One region of the Duganella violaceipulchra genome, then DNA from elsewhere that is predicted to be linked to it. Evidence: predicted binding sites of a transcription regulator. Region 1 holds the regulator's gene; each other region holds the start of a gene.
The links. The regulator sigma-54, encoded in region 1, starts transcription at its own class of promoters, with help from an activator protein. The targets are predictions, from matches to a motif close to TGGCANGNAANCTGCTTT.
Positions count from the first base shown of each region.

Region 2: the regulator sigma-54 is predicted to act here: its motif matches at 5,319-5,336, upstream of glnA (type I glutamate--ammonia ligase).
Region 3: the regulator sigma-54 is predicted to act here: its motif matches at 1,614-1,631, upstream of adh (aldehyde dehydrogenase).
Region 4: the regulator sigma-54 is predicted to act here: its motif matches at 2,312-2,329, upstream of KVP70_RS19495 (flavin monoamine oxidase family protein).

Region 1 covers NZ_JAHTGR010000005.1:265,582-273,468, reverse strand. The annotation lists gene KVP70_RS12055 (monovalent cation:proton antiporter family protein) at 1-1,142, opposite strand, end outside; gene KVP70_RS12050 (KpsF/GutQ family sugar-phosphate isomerase) at 1,270-2,268, shown strand; gene KVP70_RS12045 (KdsC family phosphatase) at 2,268-2,798, shown strand; gene lptC (LPS export ABC transporter periplasmic protein LptC) at 2,811-3,404, shown strand; gene lptA (lipopolysaccharide transport periplasmic protein LptA) at 3,433-4,023, shown strand; gene lptB (LPS export ABC transporter ATP-binding protein) at 4,026-4,778, shown strand; gene KVP70_RS12025 (RNA polymerase factor sigma-54) at 4,784-6,262, shown strand; gene hpf (ribosome hibernation-promoting factor, HPF/YfiA family) at 6,340-6,699, shown strand; gene KVP70_RS12015 (enoyl-CoA hydratase/isomerase family protein) at 6,793-7,878, shown strand.
Region 2 covers NZ_JAHTGR010000007.1:2,390-10,276, reverse strand. The annotation lists gene KVP70_RS14290 (transglycosylase domain-containing protein) at 1-3,089, shown strand, start outside; gene KVP70_RS14285 (TAXI family TRAP transporter solute-binding subunit) at 3,242-4,609, shown strand; gene KVP70_RS14280 (rhodanese-like domain-containing protein) at 4,606-5,064, opposite strand; gene glnA (type I glutamate--ammonia ligase) at 5,377-6,792, shown strand; gene KVP70_RS14270 (DUF4124 domain-containing protein) at 6,919-7,410, shown strand; gene glnL (nitrogen regulation protein NR(II)) at 7,421-7,887, shown strand, end outside.
Region 3 covers NZ_JAHTGR010000038.1:4,276-12,162, reverse strand. The annotation lists gene KVP70_RS32205 (TonB-dependent receptor family protein) at 1-437, opposite strand, end outside; gene KVP70_RS32200 (beta-propeller fold lactonase family protein) at 555-1,496, shown strand; gene adh (aldehyde dehydrogenase) at 1,700-3,220, shown strand; gene KVP70_RS32190 (DUF779 domain-containing protein) at 3,223-3,594, shown strand; gene KVP70_RS32185 (PQQ-dependent methanol/ethanol family dehydrogenase) at 3,640-5,382, shown strand; gene KVP70_RS32180 (porin family protein) at 5,588-6,742, shown strand; gene KVP70_RS32175 (4Fe-4S binding protein) at 6,742-7,887, shown strand, end outside.
Region 4 covers NZ_JAHTGR010000010.1:151,063-158,949, forward strand. The annotation lists gene KVP70_RS19485 (spermine/spermidine synthase domain-containing protein) at 1-78, shown strand, start outside; gene KVP70_RS19490 (Rid family hydrolase) at 124-591, opposite strand; gene KVP70_RS19495 (flavin monoamine oxidase family protein) at 613-2,199, opposite strand; gene KVP70_RS19500 (bifunctional diguanylate cyclase/phosphodiesterase) at 2,378-5,224, shown strand; gene KVP70_RS19505 (T6SS immunity protein Tli4 family protein) at 5,333-6,307, opposite strand; gene KVP70_RS19510 (esterase/lipase family protein) at 6,412-7,839, opposite strand.

The DNA.
Region 1 (7,887 bases):
ATGAACGGCGCCACCAGCATCGACAGCACCATCGACGCCAGCACCACCTGGATGATGAACGGGTCCATCAGGTGGCTGCCGCCCGCCAGGTTCAGCAGCACGAAGCCGAACTCGCCCGCCTGCGCCAGCGCCAGGCCGGTGCGCATCGACACGCCGTCGGTGGCGCCGAACAGCTTGGCCAGGCCGGCGATCAGCGCGAACTTCAGCAGCACCGGCCCGGCCAGCAACACCAGCACCAGCCACCAGTGGGCCAGCACCATCTGCACATTGAGCAGCATGCCGATGGTGATGAAGAACAGTCCCAGCAGCACGTCGCGGAAGGGCTTGATGTCCTCTTCCACCTGGTGCTTGTATTCGGTTTCGGATATCAGCATGCCGGCCACGAAGGCGCCCAGCGCGAGCGACAGGCCGGCGCGCTCGGTGATCCAGGCCGCGCCCAGGGTGATCAACAGCAGGTTGAGCATGAACAGCTCCTGCGAGCGCCGCTTGACCACGATGGTGAACCAGCCGCGCACCAGCTTCTGGCCGAAGAACAGCAGCAGCGCCAGCACGATCACGGCCTTGACGCCGGCCCAGGCCAGGGTCTCGACCAGCGCGTCCGGCCGCTGGCCCAGCGAGGGAATCAGGATCAGCAGCGGCACCACGGCCAGGTCCTGGAACAGCAGGATGCCGATGATCTTGCGGCCGTGCACACTCTCCAGCTCCAGCCGCTCGGTCAGCATTTTCGACACGATGGCGGTCGACGACATGGCCAGCGCGCCGCCCAGCGCGAACGAGGCTTGCCAGCCGATATGGATGCTCGAAGGCAGTTGCGTGGCGATGGCCCAGCCGAACAGCATGGTGGCGACGATGGTCAGCACCACCTGCGCCATGCCCAGTCCGAATACGATGCGGCGCATGGCCATCAATTTGGGCAGGGAGAACTCCAGCCCGATGGAGAACATCAGGAACACCACGCCGAATTCGGCCAGCGAGTGGAAAGCTTCGCTCGACTCGGCCAGGCCCAGCGCGTGGGGACCGATCAGGATGCCGACCGCCAGGTAGCCCAGCATGGGCGGCAAATGCATCATGCGGAAAGCGACGACGCCGAGCACCGCGCTCCCCAATAACAACAATGTTAATTCCAAGGGTGAAAACGTCATATCAACATAGCCAGTAAATATAATTTCGTTGTTTGTGGGCCGGCGGGGGCGTTATGTTGTGACTGGCAAGTTTTTTGCTTTCTCAATTCGGCTATACTTGGGCATGAGTGTAACCCATGAAAAAACAATGCTGAAAGCTTTTGACGCAAATATGGCCGCGCATGCGTTGCGGCTGGCCCGCGACACCCTGCGGAATGAAGCGGAGGCGATCGCCGCCCTGAACGCCCGCTTGGCCACCGACGACAGCGTGGTGCAGGCCATCGAATTGCTGCTGAACTGCAAGGGCCGCGTGGTCGTGTCCGGCATCGGCAAGTCCGGCCATATCGGCCGCAAGATCGCCGCCACCCTGGCCTCGACCGGCACCCCGGCGCTGTTCGTGCACCCGGCCGAAGCGGCCCACGGCGACCTCGGCATGGTGACCGCCGACGATGCCTTCATCGCCATTTCCTACTCCGGCGAAAGCGCCGAGCTGATGACCATCCTGCCGGTGGTCAAGCGCATGGGCAGCAAGGTCATCGCCATGACCGGCAAGCCCGGCTCCAGCCTGGCCGGGATCGCCGACGTCCACCTGAACGTGGCCGTGGACAAGGAGGCCTGCCCGATGAACCTGGCGCCGACCACCTCGACCACCGTCACGCTGGCGCTGGGCGACGCCATCGCGGTCGCGCTGCTGGACCTGCGCGGCTTCAAGGAAGAGGACTTTGCCCGCTCCCATCCGGGCGGCGCGCTGGGCCGCCGCTTGCTGACCCACGTGCGCGACGTCATGCGCAGCGGCGACGCCGTGCCGAAAGTCACCGCCGACGTCAAGCTGACCGACGCGCTGTTGGAAATCACGCAGAAGGGCATGGGCATGACCGCCGTGGTCGACGCCGACGACAAGCCGATCGGCGTGTTCACCGACGGCGACCTGCGCCGCATGATCGAGAAGGTCCAGGACTTCACCAAGGTCGTGATCCGCGACGTGATGCACGCCAACCCGCGCAGCATCTCGCCGGAAAAACTGGCGGTCGACGCCGTGGCCGTGATGGAACAGTTCCGCATCAACCAGATGCTGGTGACCGACGCCGACGGCAAGCTGGTCGGCGCGCTGCACATCCACGACCTGACCCGCGCCAAGGTGATCTGATGACGGATTTGACTTATGTGGAACGCGCCGCGCGCGTCAAGCTGATGATCTTCGACGTCGACGGCGTGCTGACCGACGGCAGCCTGCACTACGGCGCCGACGGCGAGGCGCTGAAGACCTTCAACGTGCATGACGGCCTGGGCATCAAGCTGCTGCAGGAATCCGGCGTGCAGACCGCCATCATCAGCGCGCGCACCTCGCCGCAGGTGATCAGGCGCGCGGCCGACCTCGGCATCGGCTTCCTGCACCAGGGGGGGCACGACAAGCTGACGCCGTTCAAGGCGCTGCTGGAAAAGACCGGCCTTACCGCCGAGCAGGTCGGCTTTATCGGCGACGACGTGGTCGACCTGCCGATCCTGACGCGCGTCGGTTTCGCCGTCGCCGTGCCGAACGGCCGCGCCGAAGTGCTGGAGCGCGCCCACCACACCACGGTGGCCGCCGGCGGCCGCGGCGCGGTGCGCGAAGTGTGCGAGCTGCTGCTGCACGCGCAGGGCAGCTACGAGCGCGTGATGGCGCAGTTCCTGGTTTGACGAGGATAGTCCATGCGTAAAAAAACAGCCCATCGCTGGCAGCTCACCGTCATCATGATGGTCGGCGCGTTTGTCGCCGTCGGCAGCTTCTGGCTGGTGCAGGTGGTCAACCAGGCCGGCCAGGATGCGCAGGTGGACCAGCACCGCAACGAGCCGGACTACATCATCGACCGCTTCAGCATGGTGCGCATGAACAAGGCCGGCCAGCCGGCCTACATCATCTCCGGCGAAAAACTGACCCACCGGCCGGTCGACGATGCCTCCGACATCGACAAGCCGACTGTGCACAGCCTGTCCGGCGACCAGCCGCCGATGAATATCAATGCCGACACCGCCCATGTCGACCAGGGCAATACGCGCGTCAAGCTCAATGGTAATGTGAGCGTGGTGCGCCCGGCCGGGCCGCAAGCGCAGGCGATGCGCATGACCACGCCGGCGCTGACCGTCTACCCGGACGAGGAACGGATGGAAACCGCCAGCCCGGTGGCGCTGGAAATGGGCAACGCCACCGCCAACGGCATCGGCATGAAGGCCAATAACGCCACCCGCGCAGTGCAGCTGGGCGGACGCGGACAACTGACGATGCCGCCGCGCGCCGGCCATTGAGGAAACAATGATGATGAATGGAATGACGATGAAGAAACTGATACTCTCGGCGGCGATGTTGTTGCTGGCGGCCGCTGGGGCCCACGCGGAAAAAGCCGATGCCAACAAGCCGACCAAGATCGACTACGACGACCTGCAAATCGACGACGTCAAGCAGATCAAGACGCTGATCGGCAATGTCGTGCTGACGCGCGGCACCTTGCTGATGAAGTCGCCCAAGGCGGTGGTGACCACCGATCCGGAAGGCTATAACTTCGTCGTGCTGACCAGCACGCCGGGTACGCTGTCGACCTTCCGCCAGAAGCGCGACGGCGCCGGCGACCAGTGGATCGAGGGCGAAGCCGAACGCATCGAATACAGCGACAAGACCGACCTGGTCAAGCTGTTCTCGAAAGCCAGGGTGCGCCAGCTGGAAGGCCCGCGCATGACCAGCGAAGTCAACAGCGAGTTCATCTCCTACGACAGCCGCACCGAACATTTCGACGTCAAGAACAACGTCTCCGGCGTCAGCAAGCCGGGCGCCGGCCGCGGCACCATGGTGATCCAGCCGACCATCCGTCCGGCCGCGCCGGCGGCCTCTGCACCGGCCGCGTCGACGCCGCCGGCCACGGAGAAGTAAGCATGGAACCATCCTGCGGTAGCACCCTGATCGTGCGCGGCCTGCAAAAGACCTACGGCAAGCGCCAGGTCGTGCATGACGTGTCCCTGCAAGTCGAATGCGGCGAAGTGGTGGGCCTGCTCGGCCCCAACGGCGCCGGCAAGACCACCTCGTTCTACATGATCGTCGGCCTGGTGCCGTCGGACGCCGGCAGCATCGATATCAGCGGCACCGATATCTCCTCGCTGCCTATCCACCGCCGCGCCTCGCTCGGCTTGTCCTACCTGCCGCAGGAAGCGTCGGTGTTCCGCAAGCTGACGGTGGAAGAAAATATCCGCGCCGTCCTCGAAATCCAGAAGGTGGACGGCAAGCCTTTATCCAAGGCTGCCATTGATGAACGGCTCAATACCCTGCTGGCCGATTTGCAAATCGAAAAGCTGCGCGAAAACCAGGCGCTGTCGCTCTCGGGCGGCGAGCGCCGCCGCGTGGAGATCGCGCGCGCACTGGCGACCAACCCGCGCTTCGTGCTGCTCGACGAACCATTCGCCGGGGTCGACCCGATCGCCGTGATTGAGATCCAGCGCATCGTGCGCTTTCTCAAGGAACGCGGCATCGGCGTCCTCATTACCGATCACAATGTGCGCGAAACGCTGGGCATCTGCGACCGCGCATATATCATCAACCAGGGCACGGTATTGGCTTCAGGCCGGCCAGACGACATCATCGCCAACGAATCGGTGCGTCGCGTGTATCTGGGTGAACACTTCCGTATGTAAAACCCATGAAACAGTCTTTGCAACTGCGCACGTCGCAGCACCTCGCGCTGACACCTCAGTTGCAGCAGTCGATCCGGCTGCTGCAACTGTCGACGCTGGAGCTGCACCAGGAACTGGAACAGCTGCTGACCGATAATCCGCTGCTGGAGCGCCTCGACGACCCGCTGGACCGCTCGCTGCGGCTGCTGTCGGACGGCGCCATCAGCCAGCAAGCCCCGGTCGGCGACGCGCCGCCCGAAGGCCCGCCCAACGCCCAGGAGGCGCCGGCCGCCGACGCCGACAACTACGACGGCCCGGCCGCCGACACCGAAAGCACCAGCAGCGACGCCGACGTCGACTGGAGCGACGCCGGCCGCAGCAAGGCGCCCGACGACGAGGACTCGCGTCCGCAACTGGAGGCCAGCCACTGCACCCTGCGCGAACATCTGATGGAGCAGATGCGGGTGACGGTGCTGGAGATGCGCGACCGCGCGCTGGTCGAGCTGATCATCGACGCGCTGGACGAAAACGGCTACCTCGAGGAATCGCTGGAAGAGATCCTGGCCCGCCTGCCGGAAGAGCTGGAACTGGAGCTCGACGAATTGCAGACCGCCCTGTCGATGCTGCAAAGCTTCGACCCGATGGGCGTGGGCGCGCGCAACGCGTCCGAATGCCTGGCGTTGCAGATCAAGCGCCTGCCGGCCATCCCGATGGTCACGCGGCGCATGGCGCTGACGATTGTTGAAAATCATTTGACCTGGTTTGCCCAGCGCGATTTCAACAAACTGAAGAAGGCGCTGCTGTGCGACGACGAAGATTTGCGCGAAGCACAAACCGTCATCCGCCAGTGCAATCCGCATCCGGGGTCGGCGTTCGCGTCGGACGTGTCGGACTACGTGGTGCCGGACGTGATCGTCAAAAAAGCGCGCAACGGCTGGCAAGTGAGCCTGAACAACGACGTCATGCCGCGCCTGCGCGTGAACGCCATGTACGCCAACCTGCTCAAGCAGGGAAAAGGCGAGGGCGCGATGGGCGCGCAGCTGCAGGAAGCGAAGTGGCTGATCAAGAATATGCGCCAGCGTTTCGACACGATTTTGCGCGTCGCACAAGCGATAGTAGAACGACAAAAGAACTTTTTCTCCCATGGCGCCGTTGCCATGCGCCCCCTTGTGCTTCGCGAAATTGCTGATACACTGGGTCTACACGAGAGCACTATTTCTCGTGTAACAACTCAAAAATATATGCTGACCCCGCATGGCATGTTTGAGTTGAAATATTTCTTTGGTAGCCATGTCGCCACCGAAGCGGGGGGGGAAGCAAGTTCGACGGCGATACGCGCACTCATCGTGCAATTGACAGGAGCAGAAGACCCTAAAAATCCTTTATCCGACAGTAAGATTGCGGACATGCTGGGAGAACAAGGCATGGTGATTGCGCGACGCACTGTTGCCAAATATCGCGAAGCGTTGAAGATCCCGCCAGTCAGTCTCCGTAAATCTTTGTAGTTATTTGGTTCCTGCGCGCCCGGCGGTAATGGGCTCCGCACTAACCGTAAGAAGCGACATTATCTTTAGGAGTGTGTATGAATCTCACCATCAGTGGACATCATCTCGAAGTGACCTCGGCCATCCGTGAATACGTGCAGAACAAGCTGGAACGCGTCACCCGCCACTTTGATCAAGTGATTGATATTGCTGTCATCCTGACTGTAGATAACCTCAAAGAGAAAGAGAAACGCCAGAAGGCTGAAATCAACCTGCGCATGTCGGGCAAGACCGTCTACGTGGAAAGCCTGTCGCAGGACCTGTACGCCGCCATCGATACCTTGATCGACAAGCTGGATCGGCAGGTCATGAAGTACAAAGCCAAGGTCCAAGAGCACGGCCACGATGCGATCAAGCATCTCCCGGATAGCTACGAACCCGCTGCCGCCGCCCTATAACAACGGCCCCGGCACCATCCAACTAAGGGCGCAGAGGCGCCCTTTTTTGCGCCCGCAGTAAAATAGGGTTTTCACCACGACCCTAGAGACTCCATGAGCGTATACGTCCACACCAGCGTCAGCAACGGAACCGGCTTCATCACCCTGGACCGCCCCAAGGCCTTGAACTCTTTATCGCTGGCGATGGTGCGCGATATCACGCAGGCGCTGCTGGCCTGGCGCGACGACAGCGGCGTGGCCGCCGTCGTCATCCGCAGCAGCAGCGAAAAGGCCTTCTGCGCCGGCGGCGACATCCGCTTCTTCTACGACGCCGGCCGCGCCACGCCGCAGGGCGGCAGCGCGCTGGTGGAGGATTTCTTCACCGAGGAATACGCGCTCAATCACCTGATCCATTTTTATCCCAAGCCCTACGTCGCGCTGATGGACGGCGTGGTCATGGGCGGCGGCATGGGCGTGGCGCAGGGCGGTCCGGACTGCCGCGTGCGCATCGTCACCGAGCGCACCAGGATGGCCATGCCGGAAGTGAACATCGGCCTGTTCCCGGACGTGGGCGGCAGCTATTTCCTGGCGCGCGCGCCGGGCCAGCTGGGCTGCTACCTGGGCGTCACCGGCGTCACCATCGGCGCGGCCGATGCGCTGCACGCGGGGCTGGCCGATCACTTTGTGCCGGGCAGCGAGATGGCGGCGCTGGCGGCGCTGCTTGAGTCGACTCCGGGGGCTGGCGTGGCCGCGGCCATCGCGGCCTTCGCGGCGCCATTCAAGGCCGCTGCCGGCGACAGCAAGCTGGCGGCCGAGCGCGCCGCCATCGACCGCCACTTCGGCGCCGGCTCGGTGTCCGCCATCGTCGCCTCGCTGAAAACCGACGACAGCGCCTTCGCGCAAAAGACGCTGCAAGTGATGGCCACCCGTTCGCCGCTGATGATGTGCGTGACGCACGAGCTGGTCCGGCGCGGCGCCGCGTTGGACGTGGCCGATTGCCTGCGCATGGAGCGCACGCTGGTGCGCCACAATTTCGAGGACGGCGAAGTGATCGAAGGCGTGCGCGCGCTGGTCATCGACAAGGACAACGCGCCGCGATGGAAACCGGCCACGCTGGACGAGGTTGACGAGGCCATGGTGCGGCGCTTCTTCCAGCCGGTGTGGCCGGACTACGCCCACCCGCTGCGCCAGCTGGATTAAGTGCCGGTG
Region 2 (7,887 bases), on a different contig from region 1:
AAAGCAAGCGCTCGCGTAACGCCTTCCTGCTGGTGCTGCTGGTCGGCCTGTCGTTCGCGGTCTACTGGGGCATCCAGGAAACCCGCACCTCCAGCATGCAGGCGCGCATCTTCACCGACCTGGTCGGCAAGATGACCTATAAGATGGAGCCGGGCGCCAGCAAGGCGATCCGCTTCCCGAAAGACAGCCCGTATGACGAGCGGCTCGGCTACGCCGGCCTGCCGGACTACCTGGGCAAGCTGAGCGCGCGCGACTACCAGGTCAGCGCGCAGGTGCGCATCTCGCCCAAGATGGCCGAGCTGGCCGACATGGGCGTGTTCGCCACCTACCGCGAAAAGACCAAGACCGGCCTGACGATCTACGATTGCCGCGCGCAGCAGCTGTTTGCCGCCAGCTATCCGGAGCGCGTCTACAACAAGTTCGAGCAGGCGCCGATGGCGCTGATCAACAGCCTGCTGTTCATCGAAAACCGCGAACTGCTCGACACCAAGTACCCGACCCGCAATCCCGCCGTCGAGTGGGACCGGCTGGGCAAGGCCGTGATTGAAAAAAGCGTGACCTCGGTGGCCGGCGGCCATCGCGCGGCGGGCGGCAGCACGCTGGCCACGCAGATCGAAAAATACCGCCACTCGCCGGAGGGCCGCACCGGTTCCATGAAGGACAAGCTGCAACAGATGGTCTCGGCCAGCCTGCGCTCCTACCAGGACGGCCCGGACACCACCAAGGCGCGCCGCCGCATCGTCATCGACTACCTGAACACGGTGCCGCTGTCGGCCAAGCCCGGCTATGGCGAAGTGAACGGCATGGGCGACGGCATGTGGGTCTGGTACGGCCGCAGCTTCCCGGACTTCAACCGCCTGATGGCCGGCAATCTCGCCAATCCGGATGCGGAAACCGCGCTGACCTACAAGGAAGCGCTGAGCCTGATGATCGCGCAACGCCGCCCGAGCTACTACCTGGGCAGCGGCGCGGCCGACCTGGAAGTGCTGGCCAACAGCCACCTGCGCATCCTGGCGCAGGACGGCGTGATCACGCCGGCCATGCGCGACATGGCCTTGCAGCAGAAGCTGCATCCGGCCACCGGTAGCGGCGTCGAGTCGGCGCCGGCGATGACCTTCGTGTCGCGCAAGGCGTCGAACGCGATCCGCAACCACCTGGCCAACCTGCTGGGCGACAACCGCATGTACAACCTGGACCGCCTGGACCTGAGCGTGGTCAGCACGCTGGACGCGCAGGCCCAGACCGCCGTCACGCAAGTGCTGCGCGACCTGCGCGATCCGGAGAAGGCCAAGGCCGCCGGCCTGACCGGCAAGGGCATGCTGGGCAACGGCGATCCGGCCAACGTGGTGTACAGCTTCACCTTGCTGGAGAAGGGCGAGCAGAACAATCTGCTGCGCCTGCAGACGGATAACTTCGACCAGCCGCTGGACATCAATGAAGGCGCCAAGCTGGACCTGGGCTCGACCGCCAAGCTGCGCACCCTGGTCACCTACCTCGACATCGTCGACATGCTGCACAAGAAGTACGGCGGCATGGATGCGGCCGCGCTGGGCAAGGTGACGGTCGATCCGCAGGACAAGCTGTCGCAATGGGCGCTGGACTACTTCAAGGCGCTGCCTCTGGACAAGGGCGGGCGCGAGCTGACGCCGATGCTGAACGCGGCCATGGAGCGCAAGTATTCGGGCAATCCGGGCGAGGGCTTCTTCACCGGCGGCGGCCTGCACCACTTCGGCAACTTCTCGAAGGAAGACAACGGCAAGATCCTGACCGTGACCGAGGCGCTGCGCCACTCGACCAACCTGGTGTTCGTGCGCCTGATGCGCGACGTCGCCAAGTACTACATGTTCCAGACGCCGGGTTCGTCGGCGTCGCTGCTGGCCGACGCCGACGATCCGCGCCGCGCGCAATACCTGGCGCGCTTCGCGGACAAGGAAGGCAAGGAGTTCCTGGGGCGTTTCTACGCCAAGTACAAGGGCAAGCCGGAGTCCGAGCTGGACAAGATCCTGCTGGCCAATATCCGCAGCACGCCGGTGCGGCTGGCGGTGATCCATCGCACCGTCTATCCGACCGCCAGCCTGCCGCAGTTCGCCGCCTTCCTGAAGGACAACCTGCCGTCGCAGAACGAGGTGCCGGAAGAGCGCGTGGCCAAGCTGTACGACCAGTATGCGATCGACAAGTGGTCGCTGGCCGACCGCGGCTACCTGGCCAGCGTGCACCCGCTGGAGCTGTGGATGGCGGCCTACATGCGCCTGCACAACGGCGCCACCTTGTCGCAGATGACGGCGGCCAGCGAGAAGGAGCGGCAGGAGGTCTATCAATGGTTGTTCAAGACCCACCACAAGCACGCGCAGGACAAGCGCATCGCCGGCCTGATCGAGGTGGAAGGCTTCATGGAAATCCACAAGCAATGGAAGAAGATGGGCTATCCGTTCGAATCGCTGGTGCCGTCGTATGCGACCACGCTGGGCGCTTCGGCCGACCGTCCGGCGGCGTTGGCGGAGATGATGGGGATTATCGTCAACGGCGGCGTGCGCAAGAGCAGCCAGCGTATCAGCTCGCTGCACTTCGCCGAGGGTACGCCTTACGAGACCGTGGTCACCAAGGGCAAACCGACCGCCAACGAGCAGGTGCTGTCGCCGGAGGTGGCGCGCGTGGTGGCCGACGCGATCCGCGGCGTAGTGTCGGACGGCACCGCCAAGCGGGCGCGCATGGCCTTCGTCGGATCGGACGGCAAGGTGATCCCGGTCGGCGGCAAGACCGGCACCGGCGACCAGCGCTTCGATGTGTATGGCGGCGGCGGGCGCCTGATCGAGTCGCGCTATGTGAACCGTTCGGCGACGTTCGTGTTCAACATCGGCGAGCGCTTCTTCGGTTCGATGACGGCCTACGTGCACGGGCCGGAATCGAAGAACTACGACTTCACCAGCGCGCTGCCGGTGCAGCTGCTGGTGGTGCTGGCGCCCAACCTGATGCCGCTGATCGAGCCGCATCCGATCGCCAAGCCGGGGCCGACGCCGCCGGTGATCGTCAAGACCGGCGGCAACGCCACCGCGTCCGTGACGCCGCCGCTGCAGGCCTGCGGCGGCTAAACAGGGGGGGCAAACACGGGGGTCAAGTCTGACATTCGGACACGGGCTGTGCCGTAATAGCCGTTACGGCAGAGCCCGTGTCCGAATGTCAGACTTGACCCCGGGTTGATTTGTAGGCAATGTATCAGCCCATGAAGCCGATACGCCACCATATGTCCAAAATCCTCAAGTTCACGCAGTTCTCCGTGCGGGACTTGTTTGTCGCCGCCGCGCCCACCATCGCCCTGATCGCCGGCGTCTGCCTGCTGGCCTACTGGCTGGTGGACCCGGCGCCGCCGCGCACGGTGCGCCTGGCCACCGGCCAGGAAAACAGCGCCTACGCTGAGTTCGGCAAGAAATACGCGGCCGCGCTGGCCAAGCACGGCGTCAAGGTGACGCTGGTGCCGTCCGCCGGCTCCGGCGAAAACCTCAAGCGCCTCAAGGCCGGCGAAGTCGATATCGCCTTCGTGCAGAGCGGCTCCACCAACGAGGAAGCGGCCGAGCGCGAAGGCCTGACCTCGCTGGGCAGCCTGTTTGTCGAGCCGCTGTGGCTGTTCCTGCGTGAGACCAAGGGCAAGCCGCCCATCACCCAGCTGACCCAACTGAGGGGCCTGAAGATCAACTTCGGCGCCAAGGGCGCGGGCTCCTCGCGCCTGTTCCGCCAGGTGCTGGAGCTGAACGGCGTCGAGAAGGGTGAGGTCGAGCACTTCTCGCTGGCCAACACGCCGGCCACGGTCGAATTGCTGGAAGGCCGCATCGACGGCCTGGTGTTCACCTCGGCCCCGGAAGCGCCGCTGATCCAGATGCTGCTGCAAACGCCGGGCATCAAGCTGTTCAACTTCAACCAGGCGGAAGCCTACGCCCGCAAGCTGCCCTTCCTGACCCACGTGGTGCTGCCGCAGGGCATCGTCGACCTGGGCCGCGACATCCCGGCCGAGGACTACAAGCTGATCGCCCCGACCGCCACGCTGGTGGCGCGCGACGACCTGCATCCGGCGTTGGTGGATTTGTTCGTGCAGGCGGCCGCCAACATCCACAGCGGCGCCGGCTGGTTCTCGCAGCAGGGCCAGTTCCCGTCGGCCAAGTACACCGAGATCCCGGTCGACGCCGAGGCGGCCAAGTACTACAAGAGCGGCCCGCCGCTGCTGCAACGCTATATGACGTTCTGGCTGGCCAATTTCTTCGACCGCATGTGGGTGGTGGTGGTGGCGCTGGGCGCGTTGATACTGCCGCTGTCCAAGGTGGTGCCGCCGCTGTATGTGTGGCGCATCCGTTCGCGCGTCTACCGCTGGTACGGCCAGCTGCGCGCGGTGGAGCAGGCGGTGGAGGAGGCGTCGGATGACACCCGCATGCAGGTCTACGAGGCCCAGCTGGTGCGCCTGAACGAGATCGAGGACCTGGTCAACCAGGTGTCGATCCCGCTATCGTTCGCGGACGGCTTGTACGGCCTGCGCAGCCACATCCAGTTCGTGCGCAAGCGTATCCAGTTCCTGATGGGCGAGTCGGCGCCCGCCCCGGACGATGAGGCGGTGGCAGTCTAGGCGCCGGTCCAGGGCAGCTCGGCCTTGCACCAGCCGCTGACGTGCTTGCGGTGGCCGTGCTCGTCCTTGTCGCCCTCGAAGCCTTCCAGGATGTCGTAGCAGTGCTGGTAGCCGTGTTCGGTCGCCAGTTTGGCGGCGTTGCGCGAACGTACACCGGAACGGCACAGGAACAAAATCACCTGGTCCTTGCGCGCCACCGAGTTCAGCTGCTCAATGAACTCATGGTTGGCGATCCCGCCCGGATACAGACTCCACTGGACCGCACCATGTTGGGCTTCCGGTATCGCCACCCGTCCCACCCAGTCGCGCTCGGCATGGGTGCGCACATCGACCAGCTTGACCGCGTTGTCGGCGCTGATCAGTTCATAGGCTTCCTGCGGCGTCACGGCGCCGGCATAGGGCCAGTCTTTGCTGCGGCTGCGGGCCAGCGCAAGAATATCGTCTATTTTGCTCATGTCATGTTCCAGAAATAAGTTTGAGTTTATTATAGGCTTCCTGCGCCCGCACCACACGCGGGCGCACCAATCCAGTGCATTTTTCAGGAATCTTCCAAAAATGCACAAAACAGGTGCAATATCTCGAATGCGCACCCAGTTGGTGCGGTGTTGCGATGCCTCAAATAGTGGCACTTTGTCTTGCCGGCGGATTTTAGATTCATTTTGCCGGCAAGTTCAAAGACGCTATCGACATAAGCTGATGAGTTTTAAGCTGGCACGGATACTGCTTACCAAGAGCGCACGAGTCCCACATTCCTTTAGGAGATACGCATGGCAATGACAGCCGCAGAAGTTCTGAAAATGGTCCAGGAAAACGAAGTCAAATTCGTTGATTTCCGTTTCGCCGACACCCGTGGTAAAGAACAGCACGTCACCGTGCCTGTGTCGCACTTCGACATCGACAAGTTCGAATCGGGTCACGCCTTCGACGGTTCCTCGATCGCCGGCTGGAAAGGCATCGAAGCTTCGGACATGATACTGCTGCCAGATCCAAACACCGCGAACATCGACCCGTTCATGGAAGAGACCACGCTGTTCATGCAGTGCGACGTCATCGAACCGGCCGACGGCAAGGGCTACGACCGCGATCCGCGCTCCATCGCCAAGCGCGCTGAAGCCTACCTGAAATCGTCCGGCATGGGCGACACCGCCTACTTCGGCCCTGAGCCAGAGTTCTTCATCTTCGACAGCGTGCGCTGGAAGATCGACATGTCCGGCTGCTTCGTCAAGATCGATTCGGAAGAAGCCTCGTGGACCACCGGCGAGAAGCTCGAAGGCGGCAACACCGGCCACCGTCCGACCGTCAAGGGCGGCTACTTCCCAGTGCCACCAGTGGACAGCTTCCAGGACATGCGTTCGGAAATGTGCCTGATCCTGGAATCGCTGGGCATCCCGGTCGAAGTGCACCACCACGAAGTGGCTGGCGCTGGCCAGAACGAAATCGGCACCAAGTTCTCGACCCTGGTCGAGCGCGCCGACTGGACCCAGAACCTGAAGTACGTGGTCTGGAACGTGGCCCACAGCTACGGCAAGACCGCCACCTTCATGCCTAAGCCTATCGTTGGCGACAACGGTTCCGGCATGCACGTGCACCAGTCGATCTGGAAAGACGGCGTCAACCTGTTCGCCGGCGACGGCTATGCCGGCCTGTCCGACACCGCGCTGTACTACATCGGCGGTATCATCAAGCACGCCAAGGCGCTGAACGCGATCACCAACCCAGGCACCAACTCGTACAAGCGCCTGGTTCCAGGCTACGAAGCTCCAGTGAAACTGGCGTACTCGGCCAAGAACCGTTCGGCTTCGATCCGTATTCCACACGTGGCCAATCCTAAGGGCCGCCGTATCGAAACCCGCTTCCCGGACCCACTGGCCAACGTCTACCTGTGCTTCGCGGCGCTGCTGATGGCCGGCCTGGACGGTATCGCCAACAAGATCCACCCGGGCGAGGCAGCATCGAAAGATCTGTACCACCTGCCGCCGGAAGAAGACGCACTGATCCCAACCGTGTGCGCTTCGCTGGAAGAAGCGCTGGACAACCTGAACAAAGACCGCGAGTTCCTGACCCGTGGCGGCGTGTTCAGCGATTCCATGATCGACGCTTACATCGAACTGAAAATGCAGGACGTCCAGCGCATGCGCATGACGACTCACCCTGCCGAGTTCGACATGTACTACTCGCTGTAATGGCAACGCACCGGCGGCGCCGGTGCTTGTAATGCAGCAAAAAAACGCGGGGCGAGCAGAGCTTTCCCCGCGTTTTTCTTTGGATGTTGTATATTCGGGATGGATAGTTCCACCCACGGATTACGAATGACAACTAGTATCAAACGATGTATGTTGCTGGCGCTGCTGGGCTGCGCTACTGCCCAGGCGCAGATCTACAAGTGCGTCACGCCCAACGGCAGCATCGAGTACACCGACATCAACCGCGGCAGCTACTGCAAGTCGATGGACTTGCCGGGCACCGTGATCCCGGCGCCGCCGCGCCGCCAGGGCACGCCCGCGCGCAGCGGCAGCGTGCCGGCGCCGGCCAGCACGCCGGGCGACTTTCCGCGCGTCGACAGCGCCGAACAGCGCGCCCGCGACGCCGACCGCCGCGGCATCCTGGAAGAAGAGCTGAAGAACGAGGCGCAAAGGCTGGCGGAGCTGCGCAAGGCGTTCAACAACGGCGAGCCGGAACGGCGCGGCGACGAGCGCAACTACGCCAAGTACCAGGAGCGGGTGGCCGGCATGCGCGACAACATCGGCCGCTCGGAAAAGAATATCGAAGCACTGAAACGTGAGATCGCGAATATCCGATGACGAGTTTACTATGAGCCTTATGAGTAATCACGACGGCAAGCACCGCCCGCCGGCACTGGCGGGCCTGGAGCTGCTGGCTTCGGCCGTGGTGCTGCTGGACGCCGACGGCCAGTTCGTCTACGCCAACGCGGCCGCCGAGAATCTACTGGAGAGCTCGCTCAAGGCGCTGTCGCGCCAGACGCTGAGCGCGCAGTTCCTCAACCCCGGCGAGCTCGACAACATCTGCAACCAGGCGCGCGAGCACAAGTTCTCCGACCTGCGCCAGGACCTGATGCTGGAACGGGCCGGGCGCGACGCGCTGCATGTGCACAGCATCGTCTCGGCGCTGGACGAGCCGCCCGGCCACATCCTGATCGAGCTGCGCGAGCACCTGCAACACCTCAAGCTGGACCGCGAGGAGCGCATCCTCGACCAGAGCCAGGTCAACAAGGAGCTGATCCGCAACCTGGCGCACGAGATCAAGAACCCGCTGGGCGG
Region 3 (7,887 bases), on a different contig from region 1:
GAAAAGGGACCGCGCAGCACTTCGATGCGTTCGGCCATGTCGAGGTTGAAGGTGGCGGCCTGGCCTTGGCCGTCCGGCATGCTCGCCGGGATACCGTCTGCAACCAAGTGCACACCGCGCACGCCGAAGGCCGAACGGGCGCCGAATCCGCGTGAGGAGATCTGCAGGTCCTGTGCGTAGTTCTGGCGGTTTTGCGCCACCAGACCAGGAACGGCGGCCAGCGCCTCGCTGGCGTTGACGCGCGCCTGGCTGTCGCGGATGCGTTCCGCATCGATGACGTCGATGGCGGCCGGCATGTCGAACACAGTGTGTCCGACGCGGGTGGCGCTGACCACCACCACGTCCGCCGGCGGTGCGGCATCGTCGGCCGCCATGGCGCCGCCGCTCAGGGCAAACAGCGCCGCCACCGCGTTCAATGGGAAAAAGGCTTGCTTCATATTGTCTCCGTTTTGGTCTGGGTTGTACCGGACCAGTAAGCAATATACCTGCCATCCCGATCTTGCGGTGGCACGCCGATTGCAACGGTGATGGCATTTTCCTGAAAGGCGATATCCATGAACAGCTCTCGCATCCTGTCTTCCCTGGTCTTTTTGCTGTGCGGCCCGGCGATGGCCGCTCCCTTTGCCTATGTGCCAAACGAGAAGTCGGGCAGCATCAGCGTGATCGACACGTCCAGCGACGCCGTTGTGCGCGAAATCGCCGCCGGCAAACGGCCGCGGGGCATCGCTGCCGATCCAGGCGGTGTGCGGTTGTTCGTGACCGACGCCGCCAGCAACGCACTGCTGGTCATCGATACCGCCAGCGGCGCCACGGTGCGCCGCATCGCGTTGGGCAAGTCGCCCGAAGGCGTGAACGTATCGGCGGACGGCCGGTATGTGGCGGTGGCGGTCGAGGAGAGCAACAGCGTGACCTTGATCGACGCCGGCTCCGGGCAGGTGCTGGCGGATATCGCCGTGAAAGGCAAGAACCCCGAGCACGCGGTCTTTAGCCCGGACGGCCGCTGGCTGCTGGTCAGCGCGGAGGAGGCCGAGCAGGTCGACGTGATCGACGTCGCCGCGCGGCGCCAGGTCGGCGCGGTGGCCGTGGGACTGCGACCGCGCGGCATGGGATTCAGTCCCGATGGCGCCCGCGCCTACGTCGCTTGCGAATTGGCAGGCGCGGTGTACGTGGTCGACATGGCGACGCTGGCGACGACGGCGCGCATACCGGCCGGGAAGAACGCCAACGGCATCGCAGTGCATCCCAGTGGCCGGCAGGTTTATGTGTCGAACGGCGTTGACGCCAATGTGATGGTGATCGATACCGCCACCAACGCCGTCAGCGCCACCATTGCAGTTGGCAAGCGCCCCTGGAACATGGCCTTGACGCCGGATGGCGCCAAGCTTTACGTGGCAAACGGCCGTTCGAATAGCGTGTCCGTGATCGATACCGCTGCTGCGGCGAAGCGGGCCGATGTCGCGGTCGGTGAATTGCCATGGGGCGTGGTGATCCGCTGAAGAGCTGCTCCATAGTCAAACACCTGTTCCAAACCTGAACAGGTGTCACTGTCCAGGCACCGCTTCCCCGTGCCGTCCGCCCCTGTATTCCATGCGACGCACCGGCAAAAACGCAGCTGGCACGGTGCTTGCGAAAAGGAGAGGGCGCACTACCCACCGCCGCGTTACGCGGCCTCATAAAATCACAGCAGAAAGAGGACGACATGAATCTCGCAGACATCAGCAAATTGGGCGTTGCCAATCCATTCAAGCAACGCTACGACAACTACATCGGCGGCAAATTCGTCGCCCCGGTCAAGGGCGAATACTTCGGCAACATCACGCCGATCACCGGCCAGGTATTCTGCGAAGTGGCCCGCTCCACCGCGGAGGACGTCGAGCTGGCGCTGGACGCCGCCCACGCAGCCAAGGATGCATGGGGCAAGACCTCGCAAACCGAGCGGGCCAACATCCTGAACAAGATCGCCGACCGGATGGAGGCCAACCTGGCGCTGATCGCCACCGCCGAAACCATCGACAACGGCAAGCCTATCCGCGAAACCACCGCCGCCGACATCCCGCTGGCGATCGACCACTTCCGCTATTTCGCCGGTTGCATCCGCGCGCAGGAAGGCTCGGTCGCGCAGATCGACTCCGAAACCTACGCCTATCACTTCCATGAGCCGCTGGGCGTGGTCGGCCAGATCATCCCATGGAACTTCCCTATCCTGATGGCGGTGTGGAAGCTGGCGCCGGCGCTGGCCGCCGGCAACTGCGTGGTGCTCAAGCCCGCAGAGCAGACGCCTGCCTCCATCATGGTGCTGCTGGAAGTGATCGGCGACCTGCTGCCACCCGGCGTGCTGAATGTGGTCAACGGCTTTGGCCTGGAAGCGGGCAAGCCGCTGGCATCGAACAAGCGCATCGCCAAGATCGCCTTCACCGGCGAAACGGGCACCGGCCGTCTGATCATGCAGTACGCGGCGCAGAACCTGATTCCTGCGACGCTGGAACTGGGCGGCAAATCGCCGAACATCTTCTTCGAAGACGTGATGGATGCCGACGACGCCTTCTTCGACAAATGCCTGGAAGGTTTCGCAATGTTCGCGCTGAACCAGGGCGAGGTATGCACCTGCCCGTCGCGCGTACTGATCCAGGAATCGATCTACGAAAAATTCATCGAACGCGCGCTGGCCCGCGTGGCGGCGATCAAGCAGGGCAATCCGCTGGACGCCAGCACCATGCTGGGCGCGCAGTCCTCGCACGAGCAGCTGGAAAAAATCCTGTCCTATATCGATATCGGCAAGCAGGAGGGCGCCGAATTGCTGGCCGGCGGCGAACGCCATCTGCAGGGCGGCGACATGAAGGACGGCTATTACGTGACGCCGACCGTCTTCAAGGGCCACAACAAGATGCGCATCTTCCAGGAAGAGATCTTCGGACCGGTGGTGTCGGTGACGACCTTCAAAGACGAAGCGGAAGCACTGAGCATTGCCAACGACACCATGTATGGCTTGGGCGCTGGCCTGTGGACGCGCGACGGCTCGCGCGCCTTCCGTGTCGGCCGCGCGATCCAGGCTGGCCGCGTCTGGACCAATTGCTACCACCTGTATCCAGCGCATGCGGCCTTCGGCGGCTACAAGCAGTCGGGCATCGGCCGCGAGAACCACAAGATGATGCTGGACCACTACCAGCAGACCAAGAACCTGCTGGTCAGCTACAGCCCGAACGCACTGGGCTTCTTCTAACCATGGACCACATCATCGCCCGCGTTACGGCTACACCGGCGGCGCTCGACCTGATCGCGGTCCTGCGTAGCAGTCACGGGCCGCTGATGTTCTTTCAATCCGGCGGCTGCTGCGACGGCAGCACGCCGATGTGCTACCCCGCCGGGGAGTTTTCCATCAGCGACACCGATGTCTACCTCGGCAATCTGGACGGGACGCCGTTCTACATGGGCAGCGAGCAGTTCGAGTACTGGGAACACACCCAGCTGATCATCGACGTGGTTGACGGGAACGGCGGCATGTTCTCGCTCGATAACGGCACGGGCAGGCGCTTCCTGACCCGTTCGCGCCTGTTCAGCGACGAAGAGCTGGCGGCCTTGAAGCCGCCCGCATAGCAGCACACCACAGCAAAAACCAAAACATAAAAACCGGAGAAGATTGTGCAGAAAAAAGTCATCGCAACGCTGGCGGGGATATCCTTCCTGTCGCTGGCACAGGCGGCCGACGTCACGTCGGCCATGCTGAAGAACGCGGCATCGAGCACCGACAGCGTACTGTCGTTCGGCATCGGCTCGGAGGGCCAGCGCTATTCGCCGCTGACCCAGGTGAACACCAAAACCGTGGCCAAGCTGGTTCCGGCGTGGTCCTTCTCGTTCGGGGGCGAGAAGCAGCGCGGCCAGGAATCGCAGCCGTTGATCTACAAGGGCAAGATGTTCGTCACCGCCTCGTACTCGCGCATCTTCGCCGTGGACATGAAGACCGGCGCCAAGCTGTGGAAGTATGAGCATCGTCTGCCGGACGGCATCATGCCTTGCTGCGACGTGGTCAATCGCGGTGCCGCCTTGTTCGGCAACCTGGTCATCTTCGGCACGCTCGATGCGCAGCTGGTGGCGCTGGACCAGGACACCGGCAAAGTCGTGTGGAAGGAAAAGGTCGATGACTATGCGGCCGGCTATTCGATGACGGCGGCGCCGTTGATCGCCGACGGCGTGCTGCTGACAGGCGTCTCCGGCGGCGAGTTCGGCATCGTCGGCCGCGTGGAAGCGCGCAATCCGCTGACCGGCGAATTGTTGTGGACCCGTCCCACCGTCGAAGGACACATGGGCTACCGCTACGACAAGGATGGCAAGGCCATCGAGAACGGCATCTCGGGTACGCTCAACAAGAGCTGGCCGGGCGACCTGTGGAAGACCGGCGGCGCCTCGACCTGGATGGGCGGCACCTACGACTCCAAGACCGGCCTGGCCTACTTCGGCACCGGCAATCCGGCGCCATGGAACAGCCACCTGCGCCCCGGCGACAATCTGTATTCGTCGTCGACGGTGGCGCTGGACGTGAAGACAGGCCAGATCAAATGGGCTTACCAGAACACGCCCAACGATTCGTGGGATTTCGACGGCGCTAATGAATTCGTCACCTTCGACATGGACGGCAAACGGTATGGCGGCAAGGCCGACCGCAACGGCTTCTTCTACGTGATCGACGCGAACAACGGCAAGCTGCAAAACGCCTTCCCGTTTGTGAAGAAGATCACCTGGGCCTCCAGCATCGACATCAAGACCGGCCGTCCGAACTTCATCGCCGCCAATCGTCCCGGCGATCCAACCAAGGGCGAGGAAGGCAAGAAGGGCAGCACGGTGTTCTCGGCGCCGGCCTTCCTGGGCGCGAAGAACCAGATGCCGATGGCTTACAGCCAGCAGACAGGCTTGTTCTACGTACCCGCCAATGAGTGGGGCATGGATATCTGGAATGAGCCGATCAGCTACAAGAAAGGCGGCGCTTACCTGGGGGCGGGCTTTACCATTCGTCCGCTGTTTGACGACTACATTGGCGCGCTGCGCGCGGTCGATCCCAAGTCCGGCAAGATCGTCTGGGAGGTCAAGAACAACGCGCCGTTGTGGGGTGGCGTGATGACGACGGCCGGCGGCCTGGTGTTCTATGGCACGCCGGAAGGCTACCTGAAAGCGCTGGACGCGAAGAGCGGCAAGGAGCTGTGGAAGTTCCAGACCGGTTCCGGCGTGGTCGCGCCGCCGGTCACCTGGCAGGATGGCGATACGCAGTATGTCGCCGTGGTTTCGGGCTGGGGCGGCGCGGTGCCGCTGTGGGGCGGCGAAGTGGCGAAGAAGGTCAACTTCCTTGAGCAGGGCGGCTCGGTGTGGGTCTTCAAACTGTCGACCAAGTAAAGATCTCTTGTAGTTTTTTTGGGCGGCTTCGGCCGCCTTTTTTTTCGGTCCAATTCTGAACAGTGCAACGGAACGCATGATCCGATTCTGCACAAACCCTGTATCCATAAGGCGCGCTTCTCCGGGCGTCGACGCGCAGGCATGCAAATTGCGATATGAGAGTTACATCGCCCGATGTGTGCAAACAATACTGGAGACTAAAAAAATGAAAACAATACTGATGATCGGTGCACTGGCCGTCGCTGGAACCCAAGGTGCGCAGGCTGTCGATTTCAAAGCTGGGGAATGGAATGTTTCACTCGGTGGCATCGTCAACGCCTACTACACGCAGGTGAGCTGCAACGGCGACGCGGTGGGCGGGTTGGCGCTGGGCGGCAAGGGGCTGGGCTGCGGTGGCGAGAATAATCGCACCACGATCGGCAATGGCCTGCTGCCGAATGGTCTCGTCACGTCGGCCTCATCGAAGCAAGGCGATTACGATGTCAAGGCGTTGATCGGAATGTACAACGCCACCGCCACCGACAGCGCAATCGCCGCCAATAGCGGCATCGATGTGCGCCAGGCCTACTTCACGTTCGGGAATGCGCAGATGGGCACCATCAAGCTTGGACGCGACAACGGCATCTTCGGCGCCGGCGCCATCTTCTCCGACATGACCCTGATCGGAGCCGGCGCACCGGTGCAGGCGACACAGCGCGGCAGGGTAACGCTGGGCCACATCGGCGCCGGCTACAGCTACGTGGGCTACTACGGCCAGATCGCCTACAGCGCGCCGAAGTCGGCATCCGGCATCGGCTTCGACGCGGCACTGGTCAGTCCTGTCGCCGATACGCCCATCGTCGCCGCACCGGTGTATTCATCGAAATCGAGCCCGCAGTTGCAGGCGCAATTGACCTATGCGGCCGACGGCTTCAAGGGCTGGCTCGGCGCCAAGACGCAAAAGTTCAGCGCTACAGCGCCGGGCGTCAAGGACTTCACCATGAACGGTGTTGAAGTCGGCGCTTCGTACCAGGCCGGCCCGCTGGGCGTACTGGCCAACTTCCAGGGCGGCAAAGGACTGGGCATATTGTCCGACGCCGACCAGGGCGATACCAAGACCAAGGCCTACTTCATGCAGGCTACCTATAAGCCCGCCGACAAGATCAAGCTGGGCCTGAGCTACGGCATCAGCCGCAACGACGACAACACCGCAGGCACTGGTGGCCTGAAATCCAACGCCAACCTGACTTGCGGTCTGTATTACTCGATGACCAGCGCGATCACGCTGGTCGGCGAGATCGGCCAGACCCGTTCCAAAGGGTTCGCGGGTGGCGAGGGCAAGATGAACGGCGCTTCACTCGGCGGTATCATCTTCTTCTGATGAGGGCTACGCTGACCTGTGTCCTGTGCCTGCTGGCCGGTGTGCTGGCGCTGGTGCTCGGCGCCACGCCGGCGCAGGCCGGCGTGCTCACGCGGGCCGAGATGGCCCGCCGTTTTCCCGCGCCGTTGATGGTGGGGGAACGCGACGCCGAGCTGCCGGTGTGGCCGCTGTTCAAGCAAAATGCCACGGCGACCGAGTTGGTGGGCTATGTGTTCGAGTCGATCGACCTGGCACCGATACCGGGCTTCGCCGGTGTGCCGCTCAACCTGATGGTGGCGATCGATCCCAAGGGCGCCTTCATCGGCGTGGAAGTGCTGTCGCATCACGAGCCGGTGTTCCTGGACGGGCTGGGCGAGGCGCCGCTCTATCAGTTCGTCAAGCAGTACAAGGATCTGTCGCTGAAACAGAACATCAGCATCGAAACGGGCGCGCACCGGGCGCGCCATCCCGATGCGGCGCATGCGTATATTGATGGCGTCTCCAAGGCCACGGCCTCGGTACGCATCATCAACCAGAGCGTGCTGGCGGCGGCCCTCAAGGTCTCGCGCAAGAAGCTGGGCTTTGCCGCCGGCCGCGATCCCTACCAGATCGCGCGGGTGCGCCAGGATGTGTTCGAGCCACTGGATTTGAAGCGGATGATGGCGGACGGTCTGGTTCAGCATCTGCGCGTGAGTAATCGCGAAGTCGAGCAGCTGTTCGCCGGCAGCGCCGGCGCCGGGCTTGATCCACAGGCGCGGCCCGATGACAGCTTCATCAACGTGTACCTGGCCTGCGTTTCCGTGCCGTCGATAGGCCGGAACCTGCTGACGGCGGCCGGCTGGCGCAAGCTGCAGGGGCGCCTGGAGGAGGGCGACCATGCGCTGATCGTAATGTCCTCGGGCCGCTACAGCGTGACGGGCGACGACTTCGTGCCCGGCAGCGTGCCGGATCGCATCCGGCTGCGGCAGGATAATCTGCCCATCGATATGCGCGACCTGGATCTCGATGTGAAACTGTCCTTGCCGCTGGCGGTGGATAGTGTGACGGTCTTGCGCGTGATCGGCCAGGCCGGACTGGACCCGGCGTCGCCGATGGATTTCACGCTGCCCATCACGCGCAACAAAGGCATCGTCTACCCGGAGCGCATTACCCGCGAATTGAATCTG
Region 4 (7,887 bases), on a different contig from region 1:
CACTGGATCGTGCTGCGCCTGAGCTGGAACCCCGCACTGCCAAGCGGGGTCCGACCCCGTACGGGGTCGGACCCCTAAGTGGTGCGGCTGGCCCATCGCTGGAGCGTGCCGGGTTGGACTACGCTATTTTTTGGCCGGCAGGCCGCGCACCGCCACCACTTCGATCTCCACCAGCGCCTTGGGCACCACCAGCGCCGCCACCTGCACCGTGGCGCGGGCCGGCTTGTTGGGCTGGGCCGCCGTGCCGAAGTATTCCTTGTAGGCCTCGTTCATGGCAGCGAAATCGAGCTTGCCGGCGCCGTCCGCCACCAGGTAGACCCGCATCTGCACCACGTCGCCCAGGCCCAGGCCCTGCTCGCGCAGCGTGGCCTCGAACTGCTTGAGCACGTCCGCCGTCTGCGCGCGGGTGTCGCCGTCGAACGATTTGGCCAGCTTGCCCGAGACGTACAGCGTGTCGCCGGCCCACACGGCGCTGGCGATGGCGCTGTCGGCGCTCTGCAGGTGCTGGACCTTGACTTGGGCGGCGGCCGGCAAAGGGACCAGGGCAGCCAGGGCGGCCGACAGCAGTGCGATGGAGGCGGTCAATTTCATGTTCATCCTTTCAGGGAAAGTTCAGGCGCGCACCCGCGCCGCCAGTTGTTCGATCACGTGGTGGGCCGACAGCACCGCGCCCTCCTGCCACGAACTGAGGTAGCCCAGGTACTCGCCGGCGAAGTAGATCGGGCCGTCAGGCTGTTGCAGCAACTGGTAGACGGTGTCGTACTGTTCCGGCTTCCACTCGGCCCAGGAGCCCAGGCTGTACGGCACCTTGGGCCAGGCGATGTTGACGCCGTCGCGCACCATGCGGCGGTAGCCGGGGTGGATCGCCTCGCCGGCCGCCAGCGCCTTCTCGATGCGCTCGGCCAGCGGGTACTGGCCCATGTCGTCGCCGGGGAAAGCGCCGAAGCAGTAGGAGCCGACCAGCACGCCGTCGGCCTGGCCGATGCCGTGCGAGGGATAGAGGATTTGCGTGACGTCGCGGCTGGTCCACGACAGGCCGCCGTAGATGCCGTCGTCCTGCTCCCAGAAGCGGCGCGGCGCGTAGAACGCGGTCTTGGCCGAGCGCGCATATTCGACCTCGGCGATGGCCTGCCGGTAGGCCGGCGTGAAATCGTTGGGGATGCCGCGCAGCACCGACAGCGGCAGGGTGCAGATCACATAATCGCTGTCGATGACGATGTGGTTGCCGCCGCGATGGCAGACCACGCGCGCGCCCTGCGCCGTCTTGCGGATTTCATCGACCACGGTGTCGTAGCGGATCACCGGCCCCACCCGCCGGGCGAACGCCATCGGAAAGCGGTCCATGCCGCCCACCGGTTGCAGCATGGTGCCGGCCTGGTCGAAGTCCTCGGCGAAGGATGCCTTGAACTGCCAGAAGTCGGCCCGCAGCAGCTGCTCCAGCGGCAGCGGCGCGCGCACCGCGCCGTGCGGCAGGCCCGGCGCCGGCGTGGCGCTGTAGCCGCTGCGCGCGCTGCCGGCGTAGCGGCCGTCGCGCTGCAAATCGCCGAAGCTGGCGATGGCGCCAAGCAGGCGCTCGCGGTCTTGCTGGCTCAGTTCCTGGTCCAGCTTGCCGGTGGAGACGGCCTTGCCCAGCAGCTCGCCGAAGTAGCCGCGCGTGTCGCCCAGCACCTGGCGCGCCTGCACCGGCTTGCCGCCAAAGACGCCGTCGTCCTGCAGCAAGGCGGCGCGGTCGTCGTTCATCATGATTTCCAGCGGCACGCCGAATTCGCGGCAATAGCCCAGCACCGCGCGGTGGTGGTGCGAGATGCGCGCCGGACCGGGGTTCAGATACAGGTGCGGCGCCTTGGGCCAGCGCGCCTGCTGCACGCCGTCGCTCTGCTCGAAGCGGTCGCCGCCGCGGACGGTCCAGCTGCGCCCGCCGGGACGGTGGCGCGCTTCCAGCACCGCGCAGGCGAAGCCGGCCTTGCCCAGCTGGTAGGCCGCCGTCAGGCCGGCCACGCCGGCGCCGAGAATGGTGACGCGCTTGCCCTTGCCCAGTCCGCCGGGCAGCACCGGCGGCCCCCGGTAGGCCAGGTCCTCGCCCCAGGCCAGGCTGGCGCAGCCCAAGGCGTCGAGCGCGGCAAACGCGGCCGCGGCGCCGCCGCTACGGGCGATGTGCGCAAGAAAGCTGCGGCGGCTGACGACAGGAGCGGATTTCATGCGCGATACTCCTCCAGGGCTGGGGACATGGCAATATAACATCAATTCCGCCCCGGACCGTGGCTTGCATAAGACAATCCCGTCGCCCCCAAGGGGCCAAATAACTGTCGCAAAAGCATGAGTTATGACACACTAGAATCATCCGCCAGCCCTGTCGTCCCCACCCAGAAAGCGCCGTATGCCGCTGTTCTCCAAGCCACCGCCGTTTTCGCTGGCCGCGACGCTGACACTGGTCACCGGGATGGCGGTCACCGGCATGCTGTTCGTGGCGGTCAGCGCGCTGGAGTACGGAAAAATGGAGCTCAGTTTCCAGCAGCGCGCCCAGGTGCGGGCGGCAGCCATCCGTCGCGGCCTGGACGACACGCTGGAGCTGGTCACCATCCTCAACGACCTGGTCAAGTCGGTCGGCCCGGTCAGCCGCGAACAGTTCGGCGATTTCACCCGGCCGCTGCTGGCGCGCTATCCCTTTGTGCAAGCTTTCAACTACCATCGCGTGCTGGACGACGACGGCGCGCGCCGCCAGGTCGCCGCGATGCAAGCGCACTATCCCGGCTACGCCATGTTCGACGGCCGCCACCAGCCGTTGTCGTCGCGCCCGCAGCATGCGATCGTCGACTACCTGGAGCCGCTGTCAGGCAACGAGGCGGCGTTCGGGCTGGACGTGATGTCGCTGCCGATGTCCAACACCATCAACCAGGCGGTGGCGGCCGGCGCCATCATGGCCACGCCGCTGCTGCGGCTGGAACAGGAACGGGGCAATCAGAAAGGTTTCGTGCTGCTGATGCCGGTCTACCGTCCCGGCGCGCAAACGACCACGGCGGCGCAACGGCGCGCGGCCTGGATCGGCAACACCGGCGCCGTCATCCGCTCCACCGACCTGATCCACAAGATCCTGTTCGCCGCCGACCTGCTGGACGACGCCTCGCTGGTGGTGCGGGTCTACGTCGGCGACGATGTCCGGCCGGACAACCTGATCTACAGCCTCGGCCAGCCGGGCCAGCAGACGGTGGCCGCCAAGCCTCTGCAGCGCTGGCTGGCCTTCGACTACCACGACCTCTACACCCGCACCTTCAGCGCGGCCGGCAAGGCCTGGCACGTGCAGGTGACGCCGCTGCCGCGGCCCTTCCTGGCCAGCCACCTGGGTTCGCTGTCGACCCTGATCGGCGGCCTGCTGTTCTCGCTGCTGACGGCGGCCTTCGTCAACTCGCTGGCGCGCCGCTCGGTGCGGGTGCAAGGGCTGGTCGACGAACGCACCAGCGCCCTGCAACTGAGCAATGAACGCCTGAACGAAGACGTCGCCGCCCGCAAGCGCACCGAGGAGGCGTTGCAGGAAAGCGAGCTGCGCTTCCGCCGCCTGCTGGCGCTGTCGTCCGACTGGTACTGGGAGCAGGACCCGCAATTCCGCTTCACCAGCATCACCAGCGGTTTCTTCGACAAGGGCAAGCAGGACCCGGACAGCTTCATCGGCAAGACGCGCTGGGAACACCATCCGGAAATGCTGCAGGCGCGCTGGGGCCAGGACCACATCGCGCTGCTGGAAGCGCACCTGCCCTTCCTTAACTTCGACTACGCGCTGCCCGGCACCGACGGTCAGCTGCACTGGTTCAGCATCAGTGGCGAGCCGCTGTTCGACAAGGATGGCGTGTTCAAGGGCTATCGCGGCACCGGCACCGACATCACCGAGCGCAAGCTGTCCGAGCAGCGCATCCACCACATCGCCCACCACGACGTGCTGACCGGGCTGCCCAACCGCGTGTTGCTGCAAGACCGGCTGACGCAGGCGGCCGCCTTCGCCAACCGCAGCGGCAACCCGCTGTGGGTGATGCTGATCGACCTGGACCGCTTCAAGTTCGTCAACGACAGCCTGGGCCACAAGGCCGGCGACCTGCTGCTCAAGACCGTGGCCCAGCGCCTGCAGGACAGCGTGCGCGAAAGCGACACCGTGGCGCGCCTGTCCGGCGACGAGTTCGTCGCCATCCTGACCGAATACCCGGACGAGGCGCTGTCGCTGGACGTCACGCAGCGCATCATGCAGGCGGTGGCGCAGCCGGTGCTGCTGGAGGGGAAGGAGTTCTTCGTCACCTGCTCGATCGGCGTGGCGGTCTACGATCCGGACGGCACGCCGGCGCAGCGCCTGATCGAGCACGCGGACATCGCCATGTACCGCGCCAAGAAGCTGGGCCGCAACAACACCCAGTTCTACCAGCCGGCCATGAACGAGGAAGCGCTGGAGCGGGTGCGCATCGAGACGGCGCTGCGCAGCGCGCTGGAGCGCGATGAATTCGTGCTGCACTACCAGCCGCAGGTGGACCTGCGCAGCGGCCGCATCGTCGGCATGGAGGCGCTGATACGCTGGCAGCATCCTGAGCTGGGCATGGTGGCGCCGTACCGCTTCATCGGCCTGGCCGAGGAGACCGGCCTGATCGTGCCGATCGGCGCCTGGGTGCTGGCCACCGCCTGCGCGCAGGCCAAGGCCTGGCAGGATGCGGGGTTCGGTCCGCTGCGGATCGCCGTCAACCTGTCGCCGCGCCAGTTCGGCGAGCCCAACCTGCTGGCGTCGATCGCGGCGGTGCTGGAGCGGACCGGCCTGCCGCCGTCCTGCCTGGACATCGAACTGACCGAGGGCCTGTTCATGAACGACGTGGCGCTGGCGGTGGAGCTGCTGCACAAGCTCAAGGCGCTGGGGCTGGCCTTGTCGATCGACGATTTCGGCACGGGTTATTCCAGCTTTTCCTACCTGCGCAAGTTCCCGATCGACGTGCTGAAGATAGACCGTTCCTTCGTCAGCGACATCGGCGCCGACGACGAGGCGGCCATCGTGGTCTCCATCATCGCGCTGGCGCACAACCTCAAGCTGCGGGTGATCGCCGAAGGCGTGGAGAGCGAGGCGCAGCTGGACTACCTGCGGCGCAACGGCTGTGATGAAATCCAGGGCTATTACTTCAGCCAGCCGGTGCCGGTGGCGGCTTTCGAGCGGCTGCTGGTCGAGGGCAGGAATCTGCTGCCGCAGCCAGTCGCTATATAAGCCTTGAAGGCGACCGCTGGGTAGTGCCTTGAAGATTCGACAAGCTCATTTATCACCAACCAGCGCAACTGCCTTCCCGCTAACGGTGAAATGATGAGGGCCTAAATTTCACAGATGGGGGCGTAGGCGGATGGACGATGTAAGCCTATCCCAAATTGCCACCGCTTCGTCATCCGTTACGCTAGGCTTTTTACCACCAATCTGATTCTCTCGCATCCCCGAGTGCAGCTCCAGCTCCAGTACCGGTAAATACGGATTTTTCGGTTCACCTTGGCTAAGAAATGCAAATTCATGGGACTCTCCTGCGGCTTCCTGCGCAGGCATCCTGGCCAGTACTTCGTAACCCACCCATCGGCCGATTTCGCGCCTCCCTCGTCTCAAGTTTTTGATCCGTTCATGCCAAGCTCCTTGGCCACTGCTCCGTGCAATCTGCTCAGCTTGACCTATCCTCGGCTCTAGCGCATCGGATGGCACAAGAATATCTTTATTGGTTAGTGAAAGCGAAAAGTGAACATCTGGGTAGCTTGTCAATCTAATGCCCAGGCCAACCATTTCGAAGCTAGATTTTCCTGCGTCCTTCACAAAACCATCCTCAATGCATACGCCAGTTTCAGCAGGGATTTGCAGATCGCTGCGACTACGAAACAAGGGCGCCATCGAGTTGAGTTCTAGCACAACCGTGCTGTACTTTTCAGGAGAACCGCTCGCCTCAGCATTCTGCATGACGATATCGTCATCGACCTTCACATAGGACTCAATGTTATAAAAAGCAAAGCTCGCGCTGCTGACACCAAAGACAATCTTCTGACCAGGGGCCAGGCCGTTAATTACTTTTCCAACCATTGAGTCTTTGCCTCGTAAAGCACCATATACATCAGGTTTTTCCTTCTGTATTTGCGCCAGTCTTTCAGCGATCATGCCCTCCATTTCATTCGCTTTTCCACGATACACCTTCACTGGATATGGCACTTCCGAAGGACCATAAACCACTTGCGCATCAGCAGGCACATCGATAAGAAATCTGCCAATACACACTGTGCGGCTATTCTCGAATAACTTGGTAATCCTCGGCGTTTCGACCATGTTGCCTCCTAAAGCGCGCTGGTTAAATTTCTGTAAGCACAAGAACATCACACCTAAGCACAAGAAGGCTCCTGTTAGAAAAATCCGTAAACCTCTCCCGCACATCAACTGCTCCACTTCATCGTCGAAGCAATGCGAAGAAGGCTGTAGATCGTTGAGTATATTGCTGGCCAGCTTTTGTAACTATCTTGATGCTCATAACCTGCTTGACGAAAAACCCCGCTGAATTTTCCGCTCGAAAATTGATGCTCGGCTGAACGTAACGGAACAGTTTGATCGCCTGGGCCGAGATTGGCGCCGACGCGTACGGTGAACGACACGTCTCGGGTCAGCGCCTTACGCGGAGTGGTGCCATCGGTGTTCACTGAATCGGTCTCGGACTCAAAGAGCTCAAATATCCCTTGCTCTTTATCTGCCAGAATGGAGAGGTTCTCCCATTGCACACCGCGGTATTTTTTGTCGAGGGTCCAGCTCACTTTTTCCCAAGACGGACGAGTCACTTCCGCACTATAGTGCGCGTAGCTAACCGGATGATAGGTTGTGGCGATGCCATCATGAAAGGATCCGGCCAGATTGACTAGCTCGCACGTGCGATCGAAATTCACACCACGTCGACGCGCAGGATTTACCCATTCCTCCCGAATAAGTCGGTACCATCCCCTTCGTAAAGAATATATTTCTCCGTATGGGTCGTTGTTTTTTGGCAAGCTCTGAAGCAATTCATTATTCCGATAAATTTCGAGCCAACCATTCCCATATTCACGACTGGGAAGAAGTTCGAGGCCACCTTGTGAATTTGCCAAGACGGCCGTAACCTCAGAGCCATAGTTGCCAAGTATTCTTGAAGAGATGCTTAGCCCCAGCGCACCTTCGTCAGTTCCAGCACGCATCCGTTTGTATGCCGCCGCCGCACCTGCGGCAGGCATGACGCCGTGTACAACCCCAAGCACTTCAGATTGCAGATTGCCCATTTCTGGATGTATCAACGCACGCGCAAGTAATCCTCCCATCGAATGCGTCATGAGGATCACCTTCTCGCACTGGTATTTCTCCCGATATTTTTCCATCAATGCCTTGATCCGCGCACTAATGAGTCGTGCTGAATCTCGGTTAGACATAAGCCAGTTGTATCCCATTGCATGTACTGGATACCAGCACTTCGCCGTAATTTTCTTGAACTCATCGTCCGTTATCGGCTGCATCGGAGTTTTTGGAGATGCTCCCCATTTGGCAGGATCCGTATTCAAAACCTCACCTAGCAGCCATGGACGGTTGCAATTCAACATCGCCTCGCACTGCTGCAAAATTAACCCATAGCTGCTGAACAGAACCTCACCCCAGCCACGTTCCATAGCTTTCATTTCCTTTGTCTTAAAGTTTGGCGTTCCCAATGGATCGTCTGCAAGCAATGGGGTGTCGCATTCACTATCCAAATTCATAAAAAAAAATGGAATTTCGTGGCGTTGAGCAGCAGTCTCGTTTGAGTTCCCTGTCAAGTTTCTTTTAGGCTCATAAATATCAATCTCGGTCACTTTGGGGTCTAACTGGAGCTGCCGCCTAGCAGGGGCAGCGTTCACTAG